Regions from separate parts of the Pontibacillus sp. HN14 genome, predicted to be linked through region 2. Evidence: a T-box and tRNA genes for the amino acid it is inferred to sense, from the RefSeq annotation. Region 2 holds a T-box; the other holds one or more tRNA genes.
What was found. The T-box of region 2 lies ahead of LQ226_RS08320 (valine--tRNA ligase). A T-box ahead of a tRNA ligase gene usually reads a tRNA of that ligase, here a tRNA-Val.

Region 1: it encodes a tRNA-Val, which carries the amino acid that the T-box ahead of LQ226_RS08320 (valine--tRNA ligase) is inferred to sense. The anticodon was not compared.

What each region holds. Positions count from the first base shown of each region.
Region 1 is NZ_JAJOLR010000003.1:308,919-321,617, reverse strand. It holds gene LQ226_RS21000 (hypothetical protein) at 102-233, shown strand; gene LQ226_RS12825 (ThiF family adenylyltransferase) at 1,283-2,416, shown strand; gene LQ226_RS12820 (PqqD family protein) at 2,409-3,596, shown strand; gene LQ226_RS12815 (DUF6944 family repetitive protein) at 3,649-4,179, opposite strand; tRNA gene LQ226_RS12810 (tRNA-Val) at 4,373-4,445, shown strand; gene LQ226_RS12805 (AI-2E family transporter) at 4,557-5,705, shown strand; gene LQ226_RS21195 (DUF2268 domain-containing putative Zn-dependent protease) at 5,947-6,984, opposite strand; gene LQ226_RS12795 (DUF3997 domain-containing protein) at 7,220-7,660, shown strand; gene LQ226_RS12790 (hypothetical protein) at 7,805-8,359, shown strand; gene LQ226_RS12785 (hypothetical protein) at 8,597-8,980, shown strand; gene LQ226_RS12780 (hypothetical protein) at 9,133-9,633, shown strand; gene nagZ (beta-N-acetylhexosaminidase) at 10,439-12,052, opposite strand; gene LQ226_RS12770 (hypothetical protein) at 12,156-12,341, shown strand; gene LQ226_RS12765 (hypothetical protein) at 12,671-12,699, shown strand, end outside.
Region 2 is NZ_JAJOLR010000001.1:1,594,576-1,607,274, reverse strand. It holds gene hemB (porphobilinogen synthase) at 1-834, shown strand, start outside; gene hemL (glutamate-1-semialdehyde 2,1-aminomutase) at 856-2,139, shown strand; gene spoVID (stage VI sporulation protein D) at 2,292-3,308, shown strand; gene LQ226_RS08330 (phosphotransferase) at 3,407-4,426, shown strand; gene LQ226_RS08325 (hypothetical protein) at 4,423-4,611, opposite strand; T-box leader at 4,743-4,967, shown strand; gene LQ226_RS08320 (valine--tRNA ligase) at 5,034-7,676, shown strand; gene LQ226_RS08315 (ATP-grasp domain-containing protein) at 7,700-8,563, opposite strand; gene LQ226_RS08310 (ATP-grasp domain-containing protein) at 8,560-9,468, opposite strand; gene LQ226_RS08305 (bifunctional folylpolyglutamate synthase/dihydrofolate synthase) at 9,848-11,110, shown strand; gene LQ226_RS08300 (sensor domain-containing diguanylate cyclase) at 11,259-12,699, shown strand, end outside.

The sequences.
Region 1 (12,699 bases), on a different contig from region 2:
TTTATTGAGTGTTTTTGTAATGTTTTGTTTTATCTCTTTATTATTCAAAATAATCAAAAATTTATGTATGATGTTTATAGATTATTCAAGGAGGGCTTATCGTGAAAAAGTTAACTACTGTAGTAGCAGCTATTCTATTGACGCTAGGTTTTGGGATCTTTCAGGGAGGATTCGATATGGCTGGTGAAGAGTCTGACGTAGCCGGGTTAAATGACGAAGAGGTAGTTAGCTAAAGTCTCCCCCTTTAGCTAAGAATCAACTATAAATTATAGAGCGCATAAAGGGACGCATGGTTCATAGTCAGGGTGGATCTCTGAAATGAAACCAGTCCCTTTTTTGTTGCTCAGCTTCATTCACGTGAGTCTATAACTACTGTTGATCAACAGTAGTTATAGACTTTTTTATTTTAGAGGAAAAAAGGGGGGGATAGAGCCTGGATTTAAGCGAGGTTTTTGCATCTGAACCTTTGTCTGTAGACAAAGGTTCTAGCGATATTGAATGGATTAAGGGGCAAAAATCTGTAATATTCGGCATAGTAGTAAAACTATTCAAAAAAGTTAGAATATTTTGTATGATTAAGTCAGTTCAAAAGTACAACCGATTTACATACGAGGTTGCTACTTGAAAGGAGGAGTACTCATGAAAATCGAAGTGAAAAAGACTGAAAAACTTAAACCAACATTCATGCCATACGGTGGCTAATCTGAAAGGGTAATTCGCTTTACCAATCTTTAATAAAGGAGGACGTCTACATGAAAATTGAAGTCAAAAAGACTGAAAAACTTAAACCAACATTCATGCCGTACGGCGGCTAATCTGAAAGGGTAATTCGCTTTATCAATCTTTTAAAAAGGAGGTTTGTCTTCATGAAAATCGAAGTGAAAAAGACTGAAAAGCTTAAACCAACATTCATTCCATACGGTGGCTAAACCTTAACGCGTAGTTAGCACGACCAATCTTTATAAAGGAGGTAATCTTCATGAAAATTGAAGTGAAAAAGACTGAGAAGCTTAAACCAACTATTCTTGTTCCACCTCCGTACGGTGGCTAATTCGAGAATATACTTAATGGCATCAAAAAAAATAAAGGAGGCGTTCTTCATGAAAATCGAAGTAAAGAAGACTGAACAACTGAAGCCGACAGTTATTCCACCTCCATATGGTGGCTAAGGCCCGCCTTGTGAAGCGGAAGGTCTCTGCTCCAGTTCAATAAATAGGAAGATCGATCACAGGGCCGTATATGAAAATGTACGGCCCTATTTCTATCAATAGGAGGGGTTAGAATGAATGAAGCCTTTAAAAGAACATTAAGACCGGTGGTGCAGTTAGAGGAAGCGATAGAAGTTGGGATGAATGAGCAGCGTACTGAGATCAATGATCCAGATGGATTGGTTTACCGACTAACCGAGCTTTTGGATGGCAGTCGTACAAACGAAGAAGTTGCGACTAGGTTAGGGATTACAGAGGAAGAAGTAAATGAGGCGATCGAGGCCCTTGATGGACTTGGATTTATTGAATCTGTTGAAGTCCCAAACTCATTTCTTGATTCTGAACTTGAGCGATATGAAGCCAACTTGAACTATTATTCGAGCTATTCGAATCTGTCAAAAAGTAAGTATGACTATCAACGTAGTTTAAAGGACGCTAAAGTAGCCGTTATTGGTCTAGGAGGCGGGTGTCTGACGACAGCTTATTTCGCAGGTCTCGGTGTAGGGGAAATTCGGGGTGTAGACTTTGACACAATCGGACGCAGCAATTTGAACCGCCAGTTTATCTTTAATGAAGAGGATGTAGGTCGGTTAAAATCAGAAGTTGCGCAGGAAAAAGTAGAAAAGATCAATCCTGATGTGAAAGTGAAGATGTATAACCGGGAAATTACGTCCCATCATGATTTGTTAGATATCATTGATGGCTGTGACATCGTTGTAAGCATGATCGACACACCTGCGATCGTGGCCAATAGATGGGTGAACGCTGCTTGTTACATAAAAGGAATTCCGTTTTATCAAGGGGGATTCCTGAATAAAATCGTGATGTGGGAGCGGCTCGACCCTGCTAGTGGTTCTTGTTATGATTGTCGTCTTATTAACGGGCTCGCTCAGGAAGACACAGAAGAAAGCCGCTTAAGAGCCGTGTATAACCAAATTTTCTCAAGGAGGAATACCGGCTTTGCTCCCCATGTTTCGATGCTTACCGGTTTCTTTACTTCTGAAGTGGTGAAATACCTAACAGGATATGCGGCATTATCAAAGCCCTATTCTCAGTTAAATACAGAAACGATGGAACTGAAGCAGAGTGATTTTGAATTTACCAGGGTGCCGAATTGCCCTACTTGTAGTCAAGACTACATCGAGGAGATCTCAACCTTAGAAGACCTTATCGAATGCGCGAAGGAAATGAGGGTCGTCCATGGGTAACCTGGTGAAAGAGCATTGTCTCGATTGTACCCACTTATCCATCCAGCAGGACGGGGAGGAGTACACAATTGGCGATCCGGTCATCGGAGAGTTCATTCGTGTGCCAGAGGTAGCGGCAGATGTTGTAAGAGGGTTCGATGGGGAGAAGACGATTGAAGAAGTGAAAGAGAGTGTGGAGGCGAAATACGGTGAAGAAGTCGATGTACTCGATTTTGCTGAAACGCTCCTTGAAATGGGCCTTATACTCAAAATAAATGGTGTTTTATTAAATGAAGAAGTAGATCGTGAGGTAAATCCAGGTCTGCAGAAGGCAGGTAGCATCCTTTTTAGTAAGCCATTTATGGTGCTCTACACCTTGTCTGCCATAGCGGCTATCTTTCTCATTGCTTATTCTCCATCCCTATTCCCGAGCTTTAGAGATGTCTTCTTGTTTGAATCAGTCGGTCTCAGTGCGATGATGATCTTAATCACCATATCGGCTACAACGATTATTCATGAGTTTGCCCATGTACTAGCGGCCAATAGGTTAGGTGTAAAAACAAAGGTTCAGCTAAATTTACGCATGGTCTTCCTTGTGGCAGAAACGGATATGTCAGGACTCTGGTCAAGGGCCAAAAAAGAACGGTATACGCCGTACTTGGCTGGGATGGCTTGGGATGGGGTTATGATTTTAACCTGTCTTTTAATAAAACTTTTCGTGCCAATCGCGTTTATCGCATCCTTTGCCCAGATGGTCACGTTCTTTCTCTTATTTGGGGTCATCAGTCAGTTTGTTATCTTCTTAAGAACGGATATGTACTTCGTGCTGATTAACTGGGTGAACACATCAGCGCTTCATGAGCATAGTCTTGTGTTCTTACAGAAGATCTTCCTTAGTAAACGTCAAGACGAGTGGCAACGTTTAGCCCCTCATGAGAAGAAGCATGCGAAGTGGTTTTCGTTGCTTTATATGTTCGGAGGAGCTGTAGCGACCTTTTTATTCGTTTACTTTCAGATTCTCCCGTCCCTTTACGGGTTGCAGCAGGCGTATGAGAATATTACACAGCATGCGTTAACCAACCTCTATTTCTGGGATGGAATTCTAGTCGTGGTAGCGCTCTTGATTCAAGTAGGGGCTTGGTTAATTGGACTGCGCACAGCGCGAAACGAACGCCAGGCGAATCAGGCGGTCAGTGCTTAACAGAAGGAGGAAGGGGCCGTTTAACCAATCGCTCCTTCCTCTTTATTTATGCTTAAGGGGACTCTGGTAGAGTGGCCAAGAGGGAGAAATATGAGCCGATCGCTTGAACCCAGTTCCCAGTCGTTTCAAGCGTTTGTGCATCTCGCCCTTTTAACTCCTGTCCTTCAGCGATCGCCTGCAGGCTATTCCCGATCATTTGAAGGAGATCTCCGTAAACAGCATAAAGATTAAGTAGTACTCGTTCTTCGTTCAGGTCATCAGCAAGGGACGTCCCACTTCCTAAGGCTTGGAGGAGGTTCCCTTTAATAAGGAGAGTGAGGCTCGTTTCTCTCTGTACAGGGAACAACAATCCGCTCACAACTGTTGAATTCCCTGTGGCTTGAATCATGTTTCCTAGTTTATTTAACGTGAAGGATTCCTCCGTATCAGCAAGGATCGCGCTACCTGTTCCTTGAAGAACATTCCCTGTGACATCGAGATCTTTAGCGAGAGAAGAGGGAAGCTTGAGGGAAGGGGTATTTCCAAGTGCAGCCAAAGTAGTCCCGATCGCAACGACCCAAGCTCCAAACACTTCCTTCTCCATACCCCTCACTCCTTTTATAGTAGTGTAAACAGGAAGGTGTGAAGATGTGACAAGAAGCTCGTAATCTATGCATATGCGGAGGTACGCGAGGCTTTATCCCTTGGATAAATAATGAAAAAGGAGTTGACTTTACCTGCTAGATTTCGTATTATAATAAGTGTCTTACCAAGTTGTAAGATTACATATGTCCCAGGATTCTGTAGCTCAGCTGGGAGAGCGCCACCTTGACAGGGTGGAGGTCGCTGGTTCGAGCCCAGTCAGAATCATACGCGAAATCCCTGGAGCCTCTTGGTTCTGGGGATTTTTTATATGAAATAAGGAAGCACCAGAACTGTCCCCGCGCTTCCACATTACTTTTAAAGGAGCTGTATTTAAGGATGGAGGAAAATAGATTTTTGAAACTAATTGGTGGTAAGACCTTTTTTTACATAGTAGCTTTCTTTCTTTTTGTTGGAGTAACCATTTATATATACACTAAAATTTCATTTATCTTTTATCCACTAGCGGTCATTTTATCTACTATAGTACCTCCAATAATCCTGGCATTCGTAGCCTACTATTTATTAAATCCAATTGTAGATTTGCTCGAGAGGTTAAGGATTAAAAGAATTTGGGGAGTCATCATTCTTATTCTAGGCTTTAGTGGTGCTTTAACTGGAATGATCTTGTTAACTGCTCCATCTATCGAAGCGCAGATCAAAGATTTAGTTCAAACCTTCCCTGATTATCTAAAACAGCTAGGAGATACGGTGACTCAATGGGTACAAAGTTCATTTTTAGGTCCATATTATGATGATGGTTATAACTGGGTAATGGAAAGGTTAAGTGAATTGCCACAATTAATTGGAACTTATATTTCTAATGGTTTTCAAGGGGTACAGAATGTCGCTAGTACGATTACAAATACGATTGTGTCCATTGTAACCTTTCCATTTATCTTATTTTTCTTATTAAAGGATGGTAAAAGGTTTCAACGTTTTGTCATTAAATTATTTCCGCCGAAATTTAGAGATGATACGAAACAAATCTTAACTAATATTGATATTCAAGTTGGGTCCTATATCCAAGGGCAGATTATTGTCGCTACTGTGATTGGCATTCTATTATTCATTGGTTACCTGATCATAGGTCTTGATTATGCATTTACATTAGCCATTATTGCCGCAGTCACAAGTGTTGTACCCTATTTAGGACCAACAATTGCAATTATTCCAGCTGCTATCATTGCCATTGTTAGCTCCCCATTTATGTTTATAAAGCTAGTCATTGTATGGATCGCAGTCCAATTTTTAGAAGGGAATTTCGTTTCTCCGAATATCATGGGTAGAACTATGAAAATTCATCCATTAACGATCATCCTTGTTTTAATGGTTGCGGGTAATTTATTTGGTGTTGTCGGTGTGATTCTTGGTATTCCGGGCTATGCAATCGTAAAGGTAATTGGTTCTTATCTTTTCTATAAGTTTAAGCAACGATATAACCAGTATTACGGGGAAGACCGTGGATATTATGAAATGGAAGAGTAAGTATGGTTTTTAGTAGAACCTTCCCCGTGCTTTCGGAAAGAAAAAAGAAAGAGCCTTATAAATAGGCTCTTTTTTGTAAATTAAAAATCAAATTATTATTCATGATTTTCGTTTATAGTATACTTAGCAAAAGTTCCTCGTAACAGACTTAAGAGCAGTAATTATTGGTCACAGAATGGTCACGCCATAGTGACCAAAAGTATTATAATAATTGTCTGAAACCATGATTCATCCATTAAAATCATTCGTTCTTTACTTTATTCGCATATTTTGTTTGGTTAATGATCTCAATAGGATCCATACTACTCCAATCTTCCACAGATACATTTGGATTCCTGCTAATGAAATCCTGCATAATCTCATATCCTAGTCTATAAGCGGACTTCTTTGGTATCATACTGTTACCTGTCTCTACAAATTCATTAAAAACGTTACGATCATTAGTTTGTCTATTTTTTATGGCCCACTCCCATATGGCATCAACTTCACGAGCTGTCAATTCCTTCGTCCATTCTGGTTTCTGCTCTGGGTATAGCATTTGGGCAAAAGTATCTGCTTCCCCTTCCCTTAATGAGTAGATGATTAAATCAGGTTGTTGTGGTTGGCTTGAGCTATAGTGCGCTGTGTGCTGATATTCATGAGCTGTTATATATTTGATGTGATCATCGTTATCTTTTAGGTACTCAGGGTTTATAAACAACATAATGACGTTTGAGCTAGCAAGGCCATATGCTCCATCCATCTCCCTCATAAAATTAAGATAGTTTGGATTAAAAGGAATTAAATAAACGTTTGTTGTTGAGCCAACGGGTAACATTTTAGAAGATTTCTCTAAAGAATCTTTGACTAAGCTTAAAATATGATCGTATTCTTTATCTAGCATTTGAACATCGTCTTTTATTTTACTAGCATTCCGAGGGGGCTCAAATTGTGGTTCATATTCTAAAAAAACGCCTCTTTCCTCCCCGAAAGCTTCCTCACGAAATGGCTGTAAAACCTTGGAGGAAAACGTTTCTGATCGGCTGTCCAACGGGTTTTGTTCCATGTGATCAGCATACTTATAATAAGAGTCCAGCAAAGGGATGAATTTAAAATGCTGATTTTCCACACTGAATTCTGAGATAGTTGTGTTTTTAATAGGGGACGTTTCTTTTTCGGTTACTTCCTTAGTGTTTTCTGTTGAGTCTAGTACAACGGGCTGGTTCTCTTCATGTGATTCTTCACATCCTGTTAAAATGGATAAAAACACTATAAACGCTACAAAATATAATTTTTTCACAAAAGGCCTCCTTGCCTAAAAAGGGCGGGAGCATAAGGATTGTCCTTTTGCTCCTCCGACTTTCAGAATATTCCTTACATATGTACTGTAATAGTTAAATGCTTGTAAATGAATGAATTCTATATAATACCTTTATTTTCCTTTTTATTCTAGCGAATGCAGTGGGGCTTACTTAAGAACCGGATTTCTGGTAATATGTGTATGATTAAAAGGTATTGCTTGTTAGGAGATTATTATGAGGTTTAGATTACTTGTCACCACTACCATAATGGTAACTTTACTACTCTCAGGGTGTAGTGGGGAGTTAAAGTTCGGGCCCGGTATGCAGGACTTTGATAGGGAACTACCTAATGATTTTAGATTGTTTAAAGCTAGTGCCCATGAAATGATGATTGTTCCGAAAGAAGGTACATTCGAAGAAAATAACACAATACCTTCTAAAGTGATAAAGCTTGGGTGGAATAAGAATTATATCATTGCAGTTCAACACCCACTTAAAGAAAATCCAGAGAAGAATAATGGTGTTGAAATCCCTGATAAGAAAGTAGAGAATTATTGGATTATTAAACCGAGCAAAGAAATAGTAGGACCGTTATCTAAAAAGGAATTTACTCGGTATAAGGATAAATTTGAATTAGGGGATTTGGAACTTAAAAAAATAAGTGAATATGATTGATAGTTGATGTGAAGTGATTATACCAGTATTTCTGAATAACCTTGATTTTGAATACCTTGAAGCACAGGGGCAGTTCCTGTGCTTCTTTCTCTTTAAATGGATTCCCACGCTTCAAGTGTATACAAAAAAATAGGAGTGTTAGCAATGATCAAAATTTCGGGAAATAAAAAGATAGTTACATATCTTGGGGCTTTCCTCTTACTTGCCGTTGTTATTATTGTTTATCAATACTATAGTTATAGCTCAAAAATTAATGAGTATAAAGAGTATATTGAAGATAGTAGTGTGAAGGAGATTGAAATAGGTTTTGCTACATTTTTTGGGTATACAAAGGTCTATGAGAATGTGTTAAGCCAAGACGCAAGACAAGAATATTATAATGAAGCCTTAAGACATTCATATTTTTTAGAAAGTTATTTTAATCGTTATGAGGAGTATATAAGCAACTCTCCTTATTATCAGGGAAATGTAGATACTAAAAATATAAGGACGTTTATAAAGAAAATTCAAGAGAATCTTAAATTATATAAAAACAATGAATACAAATTAACTCCTGATTTAAAGAAAGCTATAGAATCCGACATAGGTGTATTGAACAAAATACAAGTTCAAACCAAAATCCCGCATTCAGATCTCAGTATAGAGAATGTAGGGCAAAAGCTTAGGACTCTAGAAGATGCGCTGCCATATGGGGGATAGAAGGGGAGTTACTTGTCTCTCCACCCTATAAAGCTTTAACTCTTAGCCAATAAATCTAGTTATTCTTCCTCACTGGGGCTAATATTCTCCTGTGGCGAATCACCAAACTTATCTCCAATAGAAATCATGTCACTACTATCTTGGTGTCGTATATTTACTAAAACAGTAAAGTAACTCTACAATTAATTGAGAATTAGATGAAAATAATGGAAAATAATTTACAAATGATGTTCTGTCGTGTATTTTGTAACTGTAATCGATTACAAAATAGCGGAGGTGGAGGACTTGTTCCGAAACCACTTTTTATTCATAGTTTTACTTTTGATTATCATTTCAGGTTGTAGCGATCATCCCTCTCAGAAAAAAATCACTAATTATTCTATGTTATTCAAAATCGATAAAAAAGTAGAGGAAAAAAACGATGAAGGTAAGGCAATTTATATAATCGAGGGACATAACGCAAAAGATGTTCAGCAGAAGTTTAACATTAAATTAGATAAGAATGTTTGGAACCTAACGAAAGAAGATGATGAGGTTACTTATGGAATCTCGTTTGATATTATGGAGGGTGAAAAATTTGGAGAGCTTGTCCAAATTTATAGAGCTCCTAAGCCGGGTTAGTTAGTAGTGAGTTTTTTGAAAAATTTAAGGGTGTTAGCATGAAAAACAAGATGAGAACGTTCCTTATGGTTAGCGGTATTCTAGTGTTGTGTATCTTAACTGTGTTTTTCTTTATTAGAAGTAATCAATATTCGAACTACCTGGATTATAAGGTGGACTTACATGTAAGTAACATCGTAGATGAAATTAAGTATACCAAGCCATTGTTAGAATATATAAACGCTACAGATAATCCGGATGACTATTCTAAAGAGATATTAAATAGGTCCTTAAACAGCATGTGGGACTCATTAAATGAGTTAAGAATGTTAGTTCTCAAAACAAAAAAAATGGATCATTTAAATATGCATGCATTAAATGAAATGAAATTAAAGCTAACCAAAAATCCAGAAATTTCACACGGAGAGTATAAGGAGCAATATAAGGTTTTGCTAGAATATTTTAATGTGTTGGATGATACAGTGAATGCTGAGTTGGAAAGGTTTGAAGACCTTACATATGAAATAATCTTAATGGATCATAAGATAGAAGGGCATCAGAATAACATTAAAGACAGGAATCCATTTGATCCTAAATTTAAATTTAATGACGACGACTGGTTTGATTTTATTAATGAACTAAGTGAGATCAATGAAAATTTCAATGGGAGATAGGAAGGTGAAATGCTCTAGAACGAAATAAGGAAGCACCAGAACCGTCCCGTGCTTCCTTTAGAAACCTCTTCCCATCATTACGCAGTATGGCCATTACACGAATAAACAAAATTTTGAAACTTTATCCTTTTTAAATCGTTAAATTAATAGAATTGGAAAATGATTCAATGCACATGAATATAAAACAGGGAGGGGAAAGCCCCGTGGCCAGTGGAATGTTTTTATTAATCATTGTATTGACAACAGTTATTATTATAGGTAGACGTAAAAAAAGATAAGGAGGTGCTTGACCCCTGTTAAACAAACTTAGAAGTTGAGGGTAAAGCACTATATTTAAGTTACAGGCGGACGATGATGCATCGTAAGTATAGCACCCTTTGAGGTGCATTTTTTATGCGAAAAGAGCAGTCAGAACATACTGAGTGCTTGTCTTCCATTTTTATCAATATTGATGAAATGCTTTTACAATTGTTGGTAAAATAAGGGGTAAAAAGTGGAAACAATGAAACGTAATGATTACAGAAAAGAATTAAATACAGATGAGGGTACTGAAGCAACGAATTTCTCAAAATGTTTTCTAAAGAACTTAGTGAGCTCAATAAAAATTTCAATGAGTCCTCAAGTTAAAGATAGATATTGTGGTAATTTCCTCCCTGAGTGTTTACTTCTACCTCCGAATGGCCACTAGCCCTCCAATAATTTAAAGAAAAAAGAGATGAGGCCGGCCTGATGCTGACGTCATCTCTTTCTTTGCACGGATCGGTGCTTTTTTCGAATATGCTTGAAGTTAGAATAGCACCAAGCTTTATGGAAGGTACTTGTTTTTTAAATCAATAATTCGCTGAACACTACGGTTCATTCTTGCTTCTGAAATACGACCATCTTTAACGGCTGTTTTAATTGCTTTGATGGCTGCGGTGACATTTTGTTCGTTATGAGCCACTAAGACAATGTCGCTTCCGGCTTGAACGGCTCTAACTGCCGATTCTCCGACTCCATAGTTATTCGCAATTGCGCCCATTGTCATATCATCGGACATGACAACGCCGTTGAAATCTAGTTGATCCCGTAGAATATCGCTAATGACTGTCTCTGACATGGAAGCAGGGTAGGTGGAATCCAGTTGTTTCATTAAGATATGTGCCACCATCACGACATCTGCTCCATTATTTATAGCTTTCTTAAACGGAACAAGTTCTAGTTCTTCCAGTTGAGATAAACTTTTATTCACAGTAGGCAACTCAATATGAGAGTCTACAGATGTATCCCCGTGACCTGGGAAGTGTTTGATTACTGGAATAATGTTCTCGGATTGAATCCCTTTCATCGTCTGGATTCCCATCTCGCTTACAATTGATGCTTGATCGCCATAGGAACGGTCTCCAATTACCGGATTGTCAGGATTGCTGTTCACGTCGAGGACAGGAGCATAATCAAGGTTAAAGCCCATCGAATCTAATTGACGTCCCAATGTTTGACCAATGGAATAGGCGTATGCTGGATCATTTCGATCACCGATGGTTTCGTTAGACGGCGTAGCTTTGACTCCTGGTAGCCTAGCCACTCGGCCTCCTTCTTGATCGACACTGATGAAAAGAGGGAGTTTGTTGATTTGGTTCGCTGCTTTTACTTCATTCACGAAGTTGATCGTTTGTTGTTGTGTCTCTAAGTTGTTGGCATAAAAGATAAAGCCACCAACGTGGTCATCTGTAATAAGCCTTTTATCAGCTGGATTTAAGGAAGTGCCATCAATCCCTGCAATCACCATCTGCCCGATCCTCTCACTTAAAGTGAGATCGCTTACATTTAATCGTTCAGAAACAAATTGCTCTGGAGAAATTATTCGTGCGAGAAATGCAGTGAATTGTTTCCGGTTCAATTCCTCATTAGGATGATAAGTGGCATCTGGATACCCCATGGCAACTCCTACGGAACGGAGGTTTGCAATGGCCTTATAAGCTTGCATATTGGGGCCTACATCTTTGAAGTATTCTAAGCCATCCACTTCACTTGAAACAAATGCTCGATCTAGAAAGATGGCCATATCAGCACGAGTGATAACCTCATCCGGACGGAAAGTACCATCAGGAAAGCCATTAATGATGCCATCTGATGCGAGCGAAGCAACATAGCCACTAGCTCTACCATGGACATCGGGGAATTCAGTCTCCTGCTGGGCTCCATCATAACCTAAAGCTCTGCCAATCATGATGGCGGCCTGGGCCCGGTTGATGTCTCCTTCAGGTTGGAAGGTTCCGTTTGGAAAGCCGTAAATGATCGACTCATTCGTTAAGTACATAATTTCCTTATAGAAGCGATCTTCTTTATGTACATCAGAGAATCCCGAGGCGAACGTAACAGAAGTAAAGGTTCCACCAAACAAAAGAATAAGGACAATAGAGAAAAACAACTTCTTCACCTTACATCCTCCTCTAAATTTAGTAAGTGTGGGTTTGCGATAAGACTAGCACAAGGGGATGGCAATGTAAAAACCCCTGCATATCCTAAAGGGGGAGAGTTATTTGGAAGAAGCATTAAAGTTGGTTCCATCGATTATCCTTCTAAACAGTTTAATGAACATTCGCAGGACCCAATATATGATCAACATATTTATGAATAATGGAATAACTTCTATGGAAAGATTCAGCCAATTAGTCGGCCAAAAGATTAGCAGTTTATTTTGTGGGATCTCGCTAGTGGATAGGTAGGTTATGTAATGAAAAGGGTAGCCAAGCTCATAGTAGAAGGCCCCAGGTTTTTTGGTTAAGGGCATATAAATAGTTAACAAAACCAAAAATAGGCTAATGTATAAAAGTTTTCTTCTATTTTTCATAAAATGCTCTCCTTTTTCTCTGAGCCCTTTGATTTGTTTTTTATATCCAAAAGGTTTTATGAGATTGATTAGCGAACGTGATGATAGCAGAGTTCTTGTATAACCAGAAAGTAATTTAGTAGGTGATTAATTTCTTAGAATCTACTAATCCTGAACCCTTTAGATGCTATCTGAATCATTCATATCTTAATCGGCGGTGAAAATATGGAGTTACTCTTTAAAAAAAGCTTATT
Region 2 (12,699 bases):
TCGATGCCAGGTGTGTATCAAGTTTCCCTGGATTATTTAACGGCTGAGATGCAAGAATTAGAAGACTTAGGCATTCGTTCTGTCATTCTTTTTGGGGTACCCCATGAAAAAGATGAGACAGGCTCACAAGCCTATTGCGAAACAGGCATTGTTCAAAAAGCGATCCGTCAGGTCAAAGAAGATGTGCCAAGTTTAACGGTTGTAGCGGATACATGTCTTTGCCAGTACACAGACCACGGACATTGCGGTGTCGTGCGTGATGGAGAAATTGTGAATGATGAATCTCTTGAACTAATTGTAGAAACGGCAGTGAGTCAAGCGAAAGCTGGCGCAGATATCATTGCTCCTTCTAATATGATGGATGGATTTGTTGCTGCCATTCGCCGCGGATTAGATGAAGCTGGATTCGTAAATACACCTATTATGTCTTATGCAGTGAAATATGCTTCTTCATTTTACGGACCGTTCCGTGATGCGGCTCATAGCTCGCCTCAATTTGGCGATCGTCGTGCGTACCAAATGGATCCCGCTAATCGTCTTGAGGCCATTCGTGAGGCTCAGTCTGATGTGGAAGAAGGAGCAGACTTCCTTATTGTGAAGCCAGCGCTTGCCTATTTGGATATCATGAGAGAAGTAAAGGACCGCTATCCTTTACCTGTAGTGGCCTATAACGTAAGTGGAGAATATTCCATGATTAAAGCGGCTGCACAGAATGGTTGGGTCAATGAAAAAGAAATCGTACTAGAAAAGTTAACATCAATGAAACGAGCAGGAGCAGATTTAATTATTACGTATTTTGCTAAAGACGTTGCTCGTTACTTGTCTGAATCATAAATCGAAAAAGGAGTTGTCATGATGCGTGAGATGAATCAATCGAAGGAAGCATACCAGAAGGCCGTGCAGTATATGCCGGGTGGAGTCAATTCCCCAGTCCGTGCCTCTAAATCAGTTGGCATGGATCCAATCTTCATGGAAAAGGGGAAAGGCTCTAAAATCTACGATATTGATGGCAATGAGTACATTGATTATGTCCTTAGTTACGGTCCATTAATCTTAGGCCACGCCGATGAGAACGTGGTTTCAAGATTAAAAGAGATCACTGATCTTGGGACAAGTTTCGGAGCCCCTACTAAGCTTGAAAATGACTTGGCAGAACTCGTTATTGACCGTGTACCGTCTATTGAAATGGTGCGTATGGTGAACTCTGGAACAGAGGCTACTATGAGTGCTCTTCGTTTAGCCAGAGGCTATACAGGTAAAAATAAAATCCTTAAATTCGAAGGAAACTATCATGGACACGGGGATTCCTTGCTGATTAAAGCAGGATCTGGAGTGGCGACACTTGGTTTACCAGACTCTCCTGGCGTTCCAGAAGGCATTGCTAAGAACACCATTACGGTCCCTTACAATGACGTTGAGAGCCTTCGCTATGCTTTTAACGAATTCGGTGATGATATTGCCGGTGTTATTGTTGAACCGGTCTCCGGAAATATGGGTGTAGTCCCTCCTAATGAAGGGTTCCTGCAAGAGCTTAGAACGATTACAGAAGACCATGGTTCCTTGCTAATCTTTGATGAAGTGATGACAGGGTTCCGCGTGGATTATAACTGTGCCCAAGGGTACTATGGTGTGACACCTGATTTAACTTGTCTTGGAAAAGTAATTGGTGGAGGCCTGCCTGTAGGCGCCTATGGCGGTAAGAAAGAAATCATGGAGATGATTGCGCCGACTGGTCCGATTTATCAAGCGGGTACATTATCAGGAAACCCTCTTGCTATGGCAGCAGGTTTTGAAACATTAAATGCGTTAACAGAAACCTCTTATCAGGAAATTAATAAGAAGGTAGATCGTTTAGTAGAAGGGTTTGAAGAGGCTGCGGAAGCTTATAACATTCCTCTTACGGTCAACCGCGCAGGTTCGATGGTCGCTTTCTTCTTTAATGAGGGAGAGGTTACCAATTACGATACGGCGAAGAAATCAAACACAGATCGTTTCGCTCAGTATTACCGTGCGATGATTGAAGAAGGCATCTATTTACCTCCTTCCCAATTTGAAGGGATGTTCTTATCCACGAAGCACACCGATGAAGATATTGAGAAAACAATCGAAGCAACGAAGAAAGCTTTTGCTTCATTATAGGCATAAAATCGACCCCCTCATCATGTATTAGGATGAGGGGGTTTTTCTCTGTAAAAGCGCGATTAGGCATAATTTTTTCTTCCCTCTCATATATCTAGAATGACATAGGCGCTCGAAAGGTCATGCGTGTACATTGAAGGGAGGAGAAGCGCTTGACATATGAAGAACAAAACGTGTTTAGCTTTCACTTAAATGAATCTCTTTGGTTTAAAAGAGGACAGGAAGTAGAAGAGTTTATGGGCATTTCTCTTGAGCCGGATATATCGATTCAGGAGTATGGAGATACCGTTTCAATTAGGGGTGTCATCGAACTTGGTGGTGAGTATTTCCGCTCTTCTGAAGAAGGGGAAGAAGAGGAGAATCAAATACTTTCCTTACGGGATCATGCTTCTAAGCGGACTATTGAGAATGTAGACATCCATGATGATGGTGTGAGTGAATTCTATCACCGGTTCCCGGTTGAGATCTCGATTCCTAAAAGCCGGATTCAATCGATGGATGATGTGACTGTAAGCATTGATTCTTTTGATTACGAACTACCAGAGAAAGGTCAATTAAAATTAAATGCTACCGTCGCTATCCATGGAGTGAGTGAAGAATCACGATATGAAGAAGTGGTAGAAGAGTCGTATGAAGAGGTCGATACCCAACCTTTCAACTTTGATGTGACCTATCAGGAGGAAGAGGAAGAAGTTCTTGAGATGGATTCACGCGAAGAAGAGGTTGAAGAAGTGGTAGCTGAGGTAGAGGAACAAGATCATGCCAAGGATGCTGGTGAGCTTGAAGAGCAAGAGGGCGGTCGCTGGAAGTATAAGCAAACCCAGACCCTTTCTGAATTCTTTGGCAAGGTGGATGAGCAAGCTCAAGAAAATGAAGAGGAATCTGAGGAAAGTATGGAAAGCTATGAGTTTGAAGAGTCTTCAGAAGAATCCTCAGAGGAAAGTCGTGAGGAAGAAGCGCCTCAGGATGCTCGTTATCTAACATCTATGTTTGAGCGTCACGATGAATCCTACGCCAAAATGAGAATGTGTATTGTTCAAGAAGATGATACATTAGGCTCGATTGCCCATAAATACAAAATACCTCCAACTCACCTGAGTCGTGTGAATAATTTAGGAGACGAGGATGTAAGTGCTGGGCAGATCCTCTATATACCAGCTAAAGCTTAATGAGAGAAAATCTTAAAAATCCTGCAACGTCATTCGTTGCAGGATTTTATATAGGTGGTTATTTAAATGTTCGTTAAGGCGAAGGGAGTGAACCAAAGATGAATCAGGAAGTGGTGGATGTATTATCGTTTTATGGATTAACGGCTTATGAAATGGAACAATACTCAGATAAAGTTACGAAAGCCTATACCCCAGTAGGTCCCGTAGCTGTGAAACGTTCAGAAATGGATGAGCGTACGCTCCATCATTGGCTTGAAACGTATCGACAAATTGAAAATTATCAATTTCAACACGTTATGCCTTTATATATGGCAGCTAATAAAGAACTTTATGTATCCTATGGGGATCATATTTATTATGTGATGCCCTGGATGGATACGCCGAATCGTGATACCCCGCCTTATCCATTTGAGCAGCTCTATAGGACGATTGGAAAAATGCATAAGCGTACACTCCATACAGAAGTGGTGAAACGGGAAGATTATGAAGAGAGAATGAACAATCGGAAGACTCAGCTGCAGCAGTATAGGGAGTCACTAGCGAAGTGGGTGCAGACATTTGAAGAGCATCACTACATGTCCCCTGTTGAATTACAGATCTGCACGCATTACAGAGATCTTGATAAAGTGTGCGAGATCAGTATGGACTGGTGTGATCGTTTCTTAGATGATTTAGAAGAAGATAAACAGGTCCGGACAGCCCTGATCCATGGGAATGTGAAGCCGAGTCATTTTCTTTATGATGATTCAAAGCCCTATCTATTAAACTGGGAGCGTTCCAAAACGTATTATCCTGCCTATGACATTACAACGTATTTCTATCACGTTCTTCGTTATCATGATGCTCCTGTCGATCAGCTTATCTCGACGTTTTCTTATTATGAAGAACAACTTCCACTTTTAAATAGTGAGAGGTGCTTATTGGCTCTGTTTCTATTGAATCCAGAGTCTTATATTCGACAAATTGAATCATATGTAAACGACTCCCAGGCGATCGGGCAGCCGTTTCTTGTACAAAAGTTTGAGCGTTCTTACTATGTTCTTCGCCATGCCTTAGATGTTCAGGAACAAATCGAGCAGGCGCGTTTGTATCAGGAAGAACAAGCAGAGAATGGCTAAATCCACTCAAGATGAAAAGCGAAATACAAACCAATCATGATTCCGAGTAGGAAAACATCAAAGGTTGTTGGAAAGAGAAGCGTCCGCACGAGTTGGAAGAAGGCGATCGGCAACACGCAGCGCTCAATGATGATTAACCATTGTCGGCACCAGGGTGGGAGCTTGTAACGATAAAAACGTGCCACAGGGCATAACCTCCTTTATTGCTTTTCATTAGTATATGTCCCCACAGGCTGTCAGTGTGACTGAAAAACTTTACTAAATAGGTTGACTTAACAGATGGAATGTGGATAAAATAACAAGTACAAGAAAATCGATAAATGCCGTGAAGGGGAAGAGTATGAAACGCAAGCCTTTCAGAGAGGAAATCATTCGCTGAGAGATTTCCAGGTCCTTGCGCTCAGAAGGTCGCCCCAGATGCTGTCTCTTTGAAACCGATAGTAGAAGAGGCCGGAGAATACTCCGTTATGTAAGAAGTGTATAGATGACAGGAGTCGTCTATAAAATAAAGGTGGTACCGCGAATCCATTTCGTCCTTTTCTAAGGATGAAATGGATTTTTTTGTGCACATTCCCTTTCCGGTATAGGCGATAAAGGAGGAACTCGTATGGAGAATCATGAAGTATCTCTTCCAACGAAATATGACCCAAATGCGATTGAGAAAGGTCGCTATGATTATTGGGTAGATGGCAAATTTTTTGAAGCAAAAGATGACAAAACGAAAGAACCGTTCACGGTCGTAATCCCGCCCCCAAACGTAACAGGTAAATTACACCTTGGCCACGCATGGGATACCACCTTACAAGACATCATTACACGTGTAAAACGTATGCAAGGCTATGATGTGTTATGGCTTCCGGGTATGGACCATGCTGGTATTGCGACACAGGCTAAAGTAGAAGCAAAGCTAAAAGAACAAGGTACCTCTCGCTATGACCTTGGTCGTGAGAAATTCCTTGAGAAGTCTTGGGAATGGAAAGAAGAGTATGCGACCTTTATCCGTAAGCAATGGGAAAAGCTTGGTCTTGGCTTAGACTATTCTCGCGAGCGTTTCACATTAGACAATGGCCTTTCGGATGCTGTTCGTGAAGTGTTCGTAACGCTTTATGAGAAAGATTATATCTATCGCGGCGAATATATTATCAACTGGGACCCGACGACCAAAACGGCCCTATCTGACATTGAAGTCATCTATCAGGATGTTCAAGGGCATTTCTACCACATGAAATATCCGTTAGCGGACGGATCAGGCCATATCGAAATTGCTACAACGCGTCCTGAAACGATGCTTGGAGATACAGCGGTTGCGGTTCACCCTGAAGATGATCGTTATAAGCACCTAATTGGGAAGAAAGTTACGCTTCCAATCGTAGGTCGCGAAATCGAAATCGTAGGCGATGACTATGTGGACATGGAATTTGGTAGCGGAGCGGTAAAAATTACACCTGCTCACGATCCAAATGACTTTGAAATTGGAAATCGTCACAATCTAGAACGTATTCTTGTTATGAATGAAGATGGATCGATGAACGAGAATGCCAGCAAGTATCAAGGCATGGATCGTTTCGAGTGTCGTAAGCAACTTGTGAAAGATCTTCAAGAGGACGGAATCTTATTCGAAATTGAAGAGCATATGCATTCTGTTGGACACTCAGAGCGTAGTGGCGCGGTAGTGGAACCATACTTATCTACACAGTGGTTTGTGAACATGCAGCCACTAGCTGAAGAAGCAATCAAGCTTCAAGAAGGTAATGACAAAGTTAATTTCGTTCCAGATCGTTTCGAGAAAACGTACTTGAACTGGATGGAAAACATTCGTGACTGGTGTATTTCCCGTCAACTATGGTGGGGCCACCGTATTCCGGCCTGGTACCATAAAGAAACTGGTGAGGTATACGTAGGTCTTGAAGAACCAGAAGACATTGAGAACTGGGAACAAGATGAAGATGTTCTTGATACATGGTTCTCCTCTGCATTATGGCCTTTCTCAACAATGGGCTGGCCTGATGAAGAGAACGAAGATTACAAACGTTACTTCCCAACAGATGTTCTTGTAACAGGGTATGACATTATCTTCTTCTGGGTTTCTCGTATGATCTTCCAATCCATTGAGTTTACAGAACGTCGCCCATTCAAAGACGTTCTTATCCACGGCCTTGTGCGTGATGCGGAAGGACGTAAGATGAGTAAATCCCTTGGCAACGGTGTTGATCCAATGGATGTCATTGACAAATACGGTGCAGACTCCTTACGTTACTTCTTAGCAACAGGTTCAACTCCAGGCCAGGACCTTCGTTTCCAATGGGAAAAAGTAGAGTCTACGTGGAACTTTGCGAATAAGATTTGGAACGCTTCCCGTTTTGCTCTGATGAATATGGACGGCATTACGTATGAAGAAATCGACCTTACAGGTGAGAAATCTGTAGCGGATCACTGGATCTTAACTCGCTTGAATGAAACCGTTGAGCAAGTAACGCGAAACGTAGATAAATATGAGTTTGGTGAAGCAGGACGTCACCTTTATAACTTTATCTGGGATGACTTCTGTGATTGGTATATTGAAATGGCGAAGCTTCCACTATACGGAGAGGACGAAGCGAAGAAGAAAACCACTCGCTCAATCCTTGCGTACGTATTAGATAACACAATGCGCATGCTTCATCCATTCATGCCATTTATCACAGAGGAAATCTGGCAAGCACTTCCGACTAAGGGCGAGTCCATAACGGTAGCAAGCTGGCCTGAGAAACGCGAGGATCTTCACCATGAAGAGGCTTCTGAGCAAATGAAACAGCTAGTAGCCATCATTCGCTCTGTTCGTAACATCCGCGCTGAAGTAGACACACCAATGTCTAAACAAATTCAGCTGATGATTAAAGCGAACACAGAAGAGATCGCGAACCAGTTAGAAGAGAACCGTCATTATTTAGATCGTTTCTGTAACCCAAGCGAGCTTATCATTGATGCGAACCTGACTGCACCTGACAAAGCAATGTCAGCCGTTATCACAGGTGCTGAACTGTATCTGCCGCTTGAAGGCTTGATCGATATTGAAGAAGAAATTGCTCGTCTGAAAAAAGAACGCGAGAAGTGGGATTCTGAAGTACAGCTTGTACAGAAGAAGCTCTCAAACGATAAATTCGTAAACAAAGCTCCTGAACACATTGTTCAAGCTGAGCGTGATAAAGAACAGGACTATATCGACAAACGCGATAAAGTTGATGCTCGTATTAAAGAACTACAGTCCTAATGAAAAAACTCCGTCTAGCTAAGCTAGACGGAGTTTTTTAGTACATGGGCGATATGATTCATATATTTCTCCACAATGTTAATGGAGCTCTTTGCACTTAGCGTTCGGCTGCCAACCACATCTTCGATTTCATTCAATAAGAGATTGCCTTCTTCATCAAATAAGAAGTCAATCCCGACCATCCCAAATGAAAAAAGCTTCATAATCCGGTGTATGTGATTCTTTTCTTCGTCTGATAATGAATACAGTCTGGCAGATCCTCCGAGTGTATAGTTGGCCTTAAAGTCAGAGTTACTTTCTCGCAGAATAGCTGCTACAATCTCATCTCCCACGACAAATACGCGTAAGTCCTTCCCGAGTACAGGAGCTGGTTGTTGAAGGATCAGGTTATGCTCTTTAAGGCGATCGGCGAGCTCTGTGGCACGCTTTATTGAATCGATCCAATGAACATCTCTCCCTCCTCTTGAATCAACCCTTTTAACGATGTATGGGTAAGGGAGTGGAGGATTCGCTGGCGGGAAATCAGCTCCCTTTATAAAGAACGTATCCATCATCGGAATAGAGTGAGGGGCCAGATACTGGTGGGTTTTCGCTTTATCGTTACAGATTTCACTAATTCTAGAAGAATTGAACGTTTCTATCCCGCATGCTTCTAATTGTAGAGTAAGCATTGGATCGATTGTTCTTATGATGGCGAACGATGGCAAAGGAACGTCTTTACCTTGAAAGAGCACAACAGAATTTCCGTTCTTTACGCCTATAGTTAAGTCTTCTTTCGATACGAAAGTGAGGTCGAGTCCCGCGCAAGTAGCCTCTTCCATCATCCAATCGATGAAAGACTTGTTGCGACGGGCGTCCTGTCCTGCATAGATGAGCCATCCATTCATAGTGCTTGATTTCCTTTCTTTGAGAGGCGCTCTATAACATAGTCCATCATTGCGTCGGCTACATTAATGCCTGTGCATTCATAGATGTTTCGAATTTGAGCATTGCCATTCACTTCGCAAATAACCGGCTGTTCGTCTTCATCATATAGAAGGTCTACTCCGCAAAAAGCGGTTCCAATCGCCTTACTTGCTCTGATCGCAAGCTCTTCCTCTGCTTGTGAAGGAGTGTAAGGTTCCATCTTCCCGCCCGTAGTTATGTTAGCCCTAAAATCATTCTCCGAGTACCGAAGCATAGAAGCCACCACTTTCTCTCCGACTACGTTAAGACGCACGTCCCGTCCATAACTAGCCGAGATGAACTCTTGCAGAAGGAAGGGTCGATTGTGAATTTCTTTTACCTTCTCTATCATTTCATCTTTCGTATGTACAAGATAAACCTGCTCACCAAAAGATCCATACGCTTCTTTTATAATAAGAGGAAAACCTAATTTCTCTCCCTCATCGATCAGATGGTTCAGATTAAGATCATCTGTTTTTATAAAGATCTTAGGCCCTAAAATGGTTTGCGGTATAGGAAGCCTTGCAGAAGCTAACTGTTGGTACATCAAGCCTTTATGATCACAGGCCTCGATGGAAGCGGCTGAATTAAAGACAGGAATCCCCATTGCCTCTAGCTGACGCGCAAGCAAGATATCTTTGTCGCCAAATATAACAAAATCAGGGCGCTCTTTTAGAGAGACCCCGGTAATGTCCATACCATGACTAGAAAGGGTACTCAGCAGTTCTTGATTCTGATAAATGTCCATTGAAACACCCTTACCCTGCGCAGCCTCTTGTATCAGCTTAGCGTAACCTAGAAATTTAGGGCTTCTCAAATGCCCGTTATAAACGATCCATCCGTGCATAGAATCACTCCTTTATGTGATGAGTTGTGTAGTGGGTGTATCCCCGTTATAAGGTAGCTTTTATAAAGTATAACGTTGCCAAATCATAGTAGGCGGCGAGTGATCTCACCCCTCCTTAAGGAGGGGCCGTTAGTAAAATTAAGGAAGGGATTGCCCGGGGACTGCGAGACTCCCGCGGGGTAAGGAGCCTAGGGGAGACACCACAGAGAGCAATAGCGATCGAGGAGGCTCCCCAGCTCCCCGCAGGAAAGCGAGTTGTCCCCGGGCAAGCCCAAGCACTCATCAAAAGCAGGCGGCCCCATCCTAAACTTACTATAGGAACTGTTTTTGGAACCTATCCTATTATAGGATAAAATAAAGATGGAATGGAGGTACATATATGTTTACGACGATGAAACAAATCGAAAAATTTTTTAATGACCGAAAAGGGTTAGGAATTAAACCCGGGTTTAACCGAATGTATAAAATGCTCGAGGCATTGAACAATCCTCATAAAGATATAAAAGCCGTACACATCGCTGGGACAAATGGGAAAGGGTCAACGCTTGCGTTTATGAAGCAGGCCTTAATGGACCAGGGCTTTAGAGTAAGTAGTTTTGTATCGCCATCATTTAAGACGATTCGGGAACACATCTTTCTTCAAAACGAACCCATATCAGAAACTCGTTTTATCCATTATATCAATAGCCTGTACCCTGTTGTGAAGGAAATGGATGAACATGAGGATGGTCCGTCTGAGTTTGAACTTCTTGTTATGGTGGCGATTCTCTTTTCTCGTGACTATGCAACAATTAGTTTATTTGAAGCTGGAATGGGAGGGAAGGGCGATTCTACAAATGTCCTCGAACCGATCCTTAGTATCATTACAATGATTGACCTGGACCATACAGCTTTTCTTGGGGATACAATAGAAGCCATAACATCTGAAAAGGCTGGGATTATTAAAGTAGAAACGCCTGTTGTTTCCGGTGTGACGCAAGAAGAAGCGAAGCAGATTGTGAAAGATACGGCTGCAAAGAAGAATGCGCCCCTTTATCAATGGGGAGAGGTATTTACAATCAAGGAGATAGGAGAAGCATATTCATTTATCTCTGAGTGGGATGAAATAGATGAGGTCCGTGTCGCTCTCCCTGGGAAGCACCAGCAGAAAAATAGTAGTTTGGCTTTAATGGGGCTATCACTTATGGAAGGGGTACATATCGATCAGGCAGTGAGGTCGTTTAGGGATGTGGAGTATGAAGGAAGATTTGAAACGGTTTCGAGTAATCCCACCATTATTATTGACGGAGCGCATAATGTAACAGGGGCTGAGTCGCTAATTTATACAGTTCGTAAGTTGTATCCGGATAAGAAGAGAACGTTGTTATACAGTGCTCTACGGGATAAGCCCCTGGCTGAAATGATCCCTTTATTAGAAGAGGCTTTTGATAGAGTCGTATTCACGACCTTTGATCATGCAAGATCCTCTAGCCCTGAATACCTCGCATCGTTCTCTACAAGTTCAAATCCTGAAATAGCTTCAGATTGGAAGGCGTATATAAATAACAGATGGGATCCTTCTAAGGAAGAGGTTCTAGTTATCGCCGGGTCCCTCTATTGGATCCCGTGGGTTAAAGAATTTATCCAAAAAATTTCTGAATAGATGAGCATAACTATTCAGAAATTTTTGAACAAATAGGTGTTCTGTGCTAAGATAAAAGTATTAGTATTTACTAAATATTACCTTAAATAAGGCTAGCGATAAACGGAGGAGTACAAGATTTGAGCGACGGGGATAGGAGATGCGAGGGATGATATCAAAACAGAAGACAGTGGCATTGTGGAGTATATGGGCAATACTCTGGCCGGGGATTATAGCGACCGTTTATATGGTAACAAACCCTGGGACGCAAGGCAGGGAATTTGATCTTCTCTCCTTCGCATTTATGATCGTCATAGTAGCACTATTTCCGATTGTAATTAATAATAGCCCAATTATTTTCATTCATGGCATAAGTCTTGCTGTATTTTTGTATTTTGGGTTGTTTTTCGAAATGATCATGACTCAGCTTGCTTATATTGTTTCGATCTCAAAAGTAAAACTCTCGAGAGCCTATTGGTATAAGCTTCCTCTTAATTTGACCATGTTCCTATTTGTGTCCCTTGGCTCTGCCCTTTTCTACTATATATTAGGGGGGACCCATGGACCATCAGCCTTTAACACACCTAGTGATGCCATCCCCATCATCGGGTATGCTGTAGCTCAGTTCATTCTGAATCATGTTGTGATCTATTTTGTACGAAATTATTTTCTGGGGAATAAAGGATCCATTTTTGATAAAGAGTTCTATTGGGATTTAGGGAATACAGCGATTGTAATGCCGATCGGATTTGTCTTGTACGTTTTATATATGGAAATTGGGGCTGCGGCAATCTACTATGTTGGGCTTCCTTTTGTTGGGTTGTCCCTCATATTAACGCTCTATTATGCCAGTCAACATGTGAACGAATACTTACAGCAGGCAAATTCAATTGGTCAAGAACTTACAGGTCGCTTAAAAGTTGATGAAGTGTTGGACCGATTCGTCGAGAGTTTAACGGTCCTTTTTCACGTTGACTATATCTATATATTCGATCGAAAAAATCAAGATCATCTTGAACTAATCCGATATTTCGATGGTGGCAAAAGCATTGGGTTTCAAAATCCTCAGTTTTCATCATACGAGGGGGTTAGTCAAGGTGTGTTGGCTAAGGGTGAACCTATTCTCTATCAATCTAGGAAGCAATGGAAGCAGATTCAATCGGATCTTATTCCTAGAAAAGTAGAGAGCATTATGTCTGTACCCATTGAGCGTAATAACAAAATAGAAGGAATCATTACCATTGCTTCTACGAGGAAACGCTCGTATGAGAAATTCCACCTTATGCTAGTAGGGATCCTATCGAACTATATGGCCGTAGCCATTCAAAATGCGCGGCACTATGAAGAAACGAAGCGCAAAAGTGAACTTTGTCCGTTAACGAAACTGTATAATTATCGTTACTTTGAAGACCTCGTCAGCGACTACGCTGACAGATGCGAACAATCAGAGGAAGAGGAATGCGCCTCTGTTATTTTATTAGATTTGGATCATTTTAAGAAAGTAAACGATGCTTATGGACATGAAAGTGGTAATGAAGCTCTTTGTGAGTTAGCGAATCGCTTATCACATATCGTAGGGAATGATGGGACGGTTGCACGGTATGGGGGAG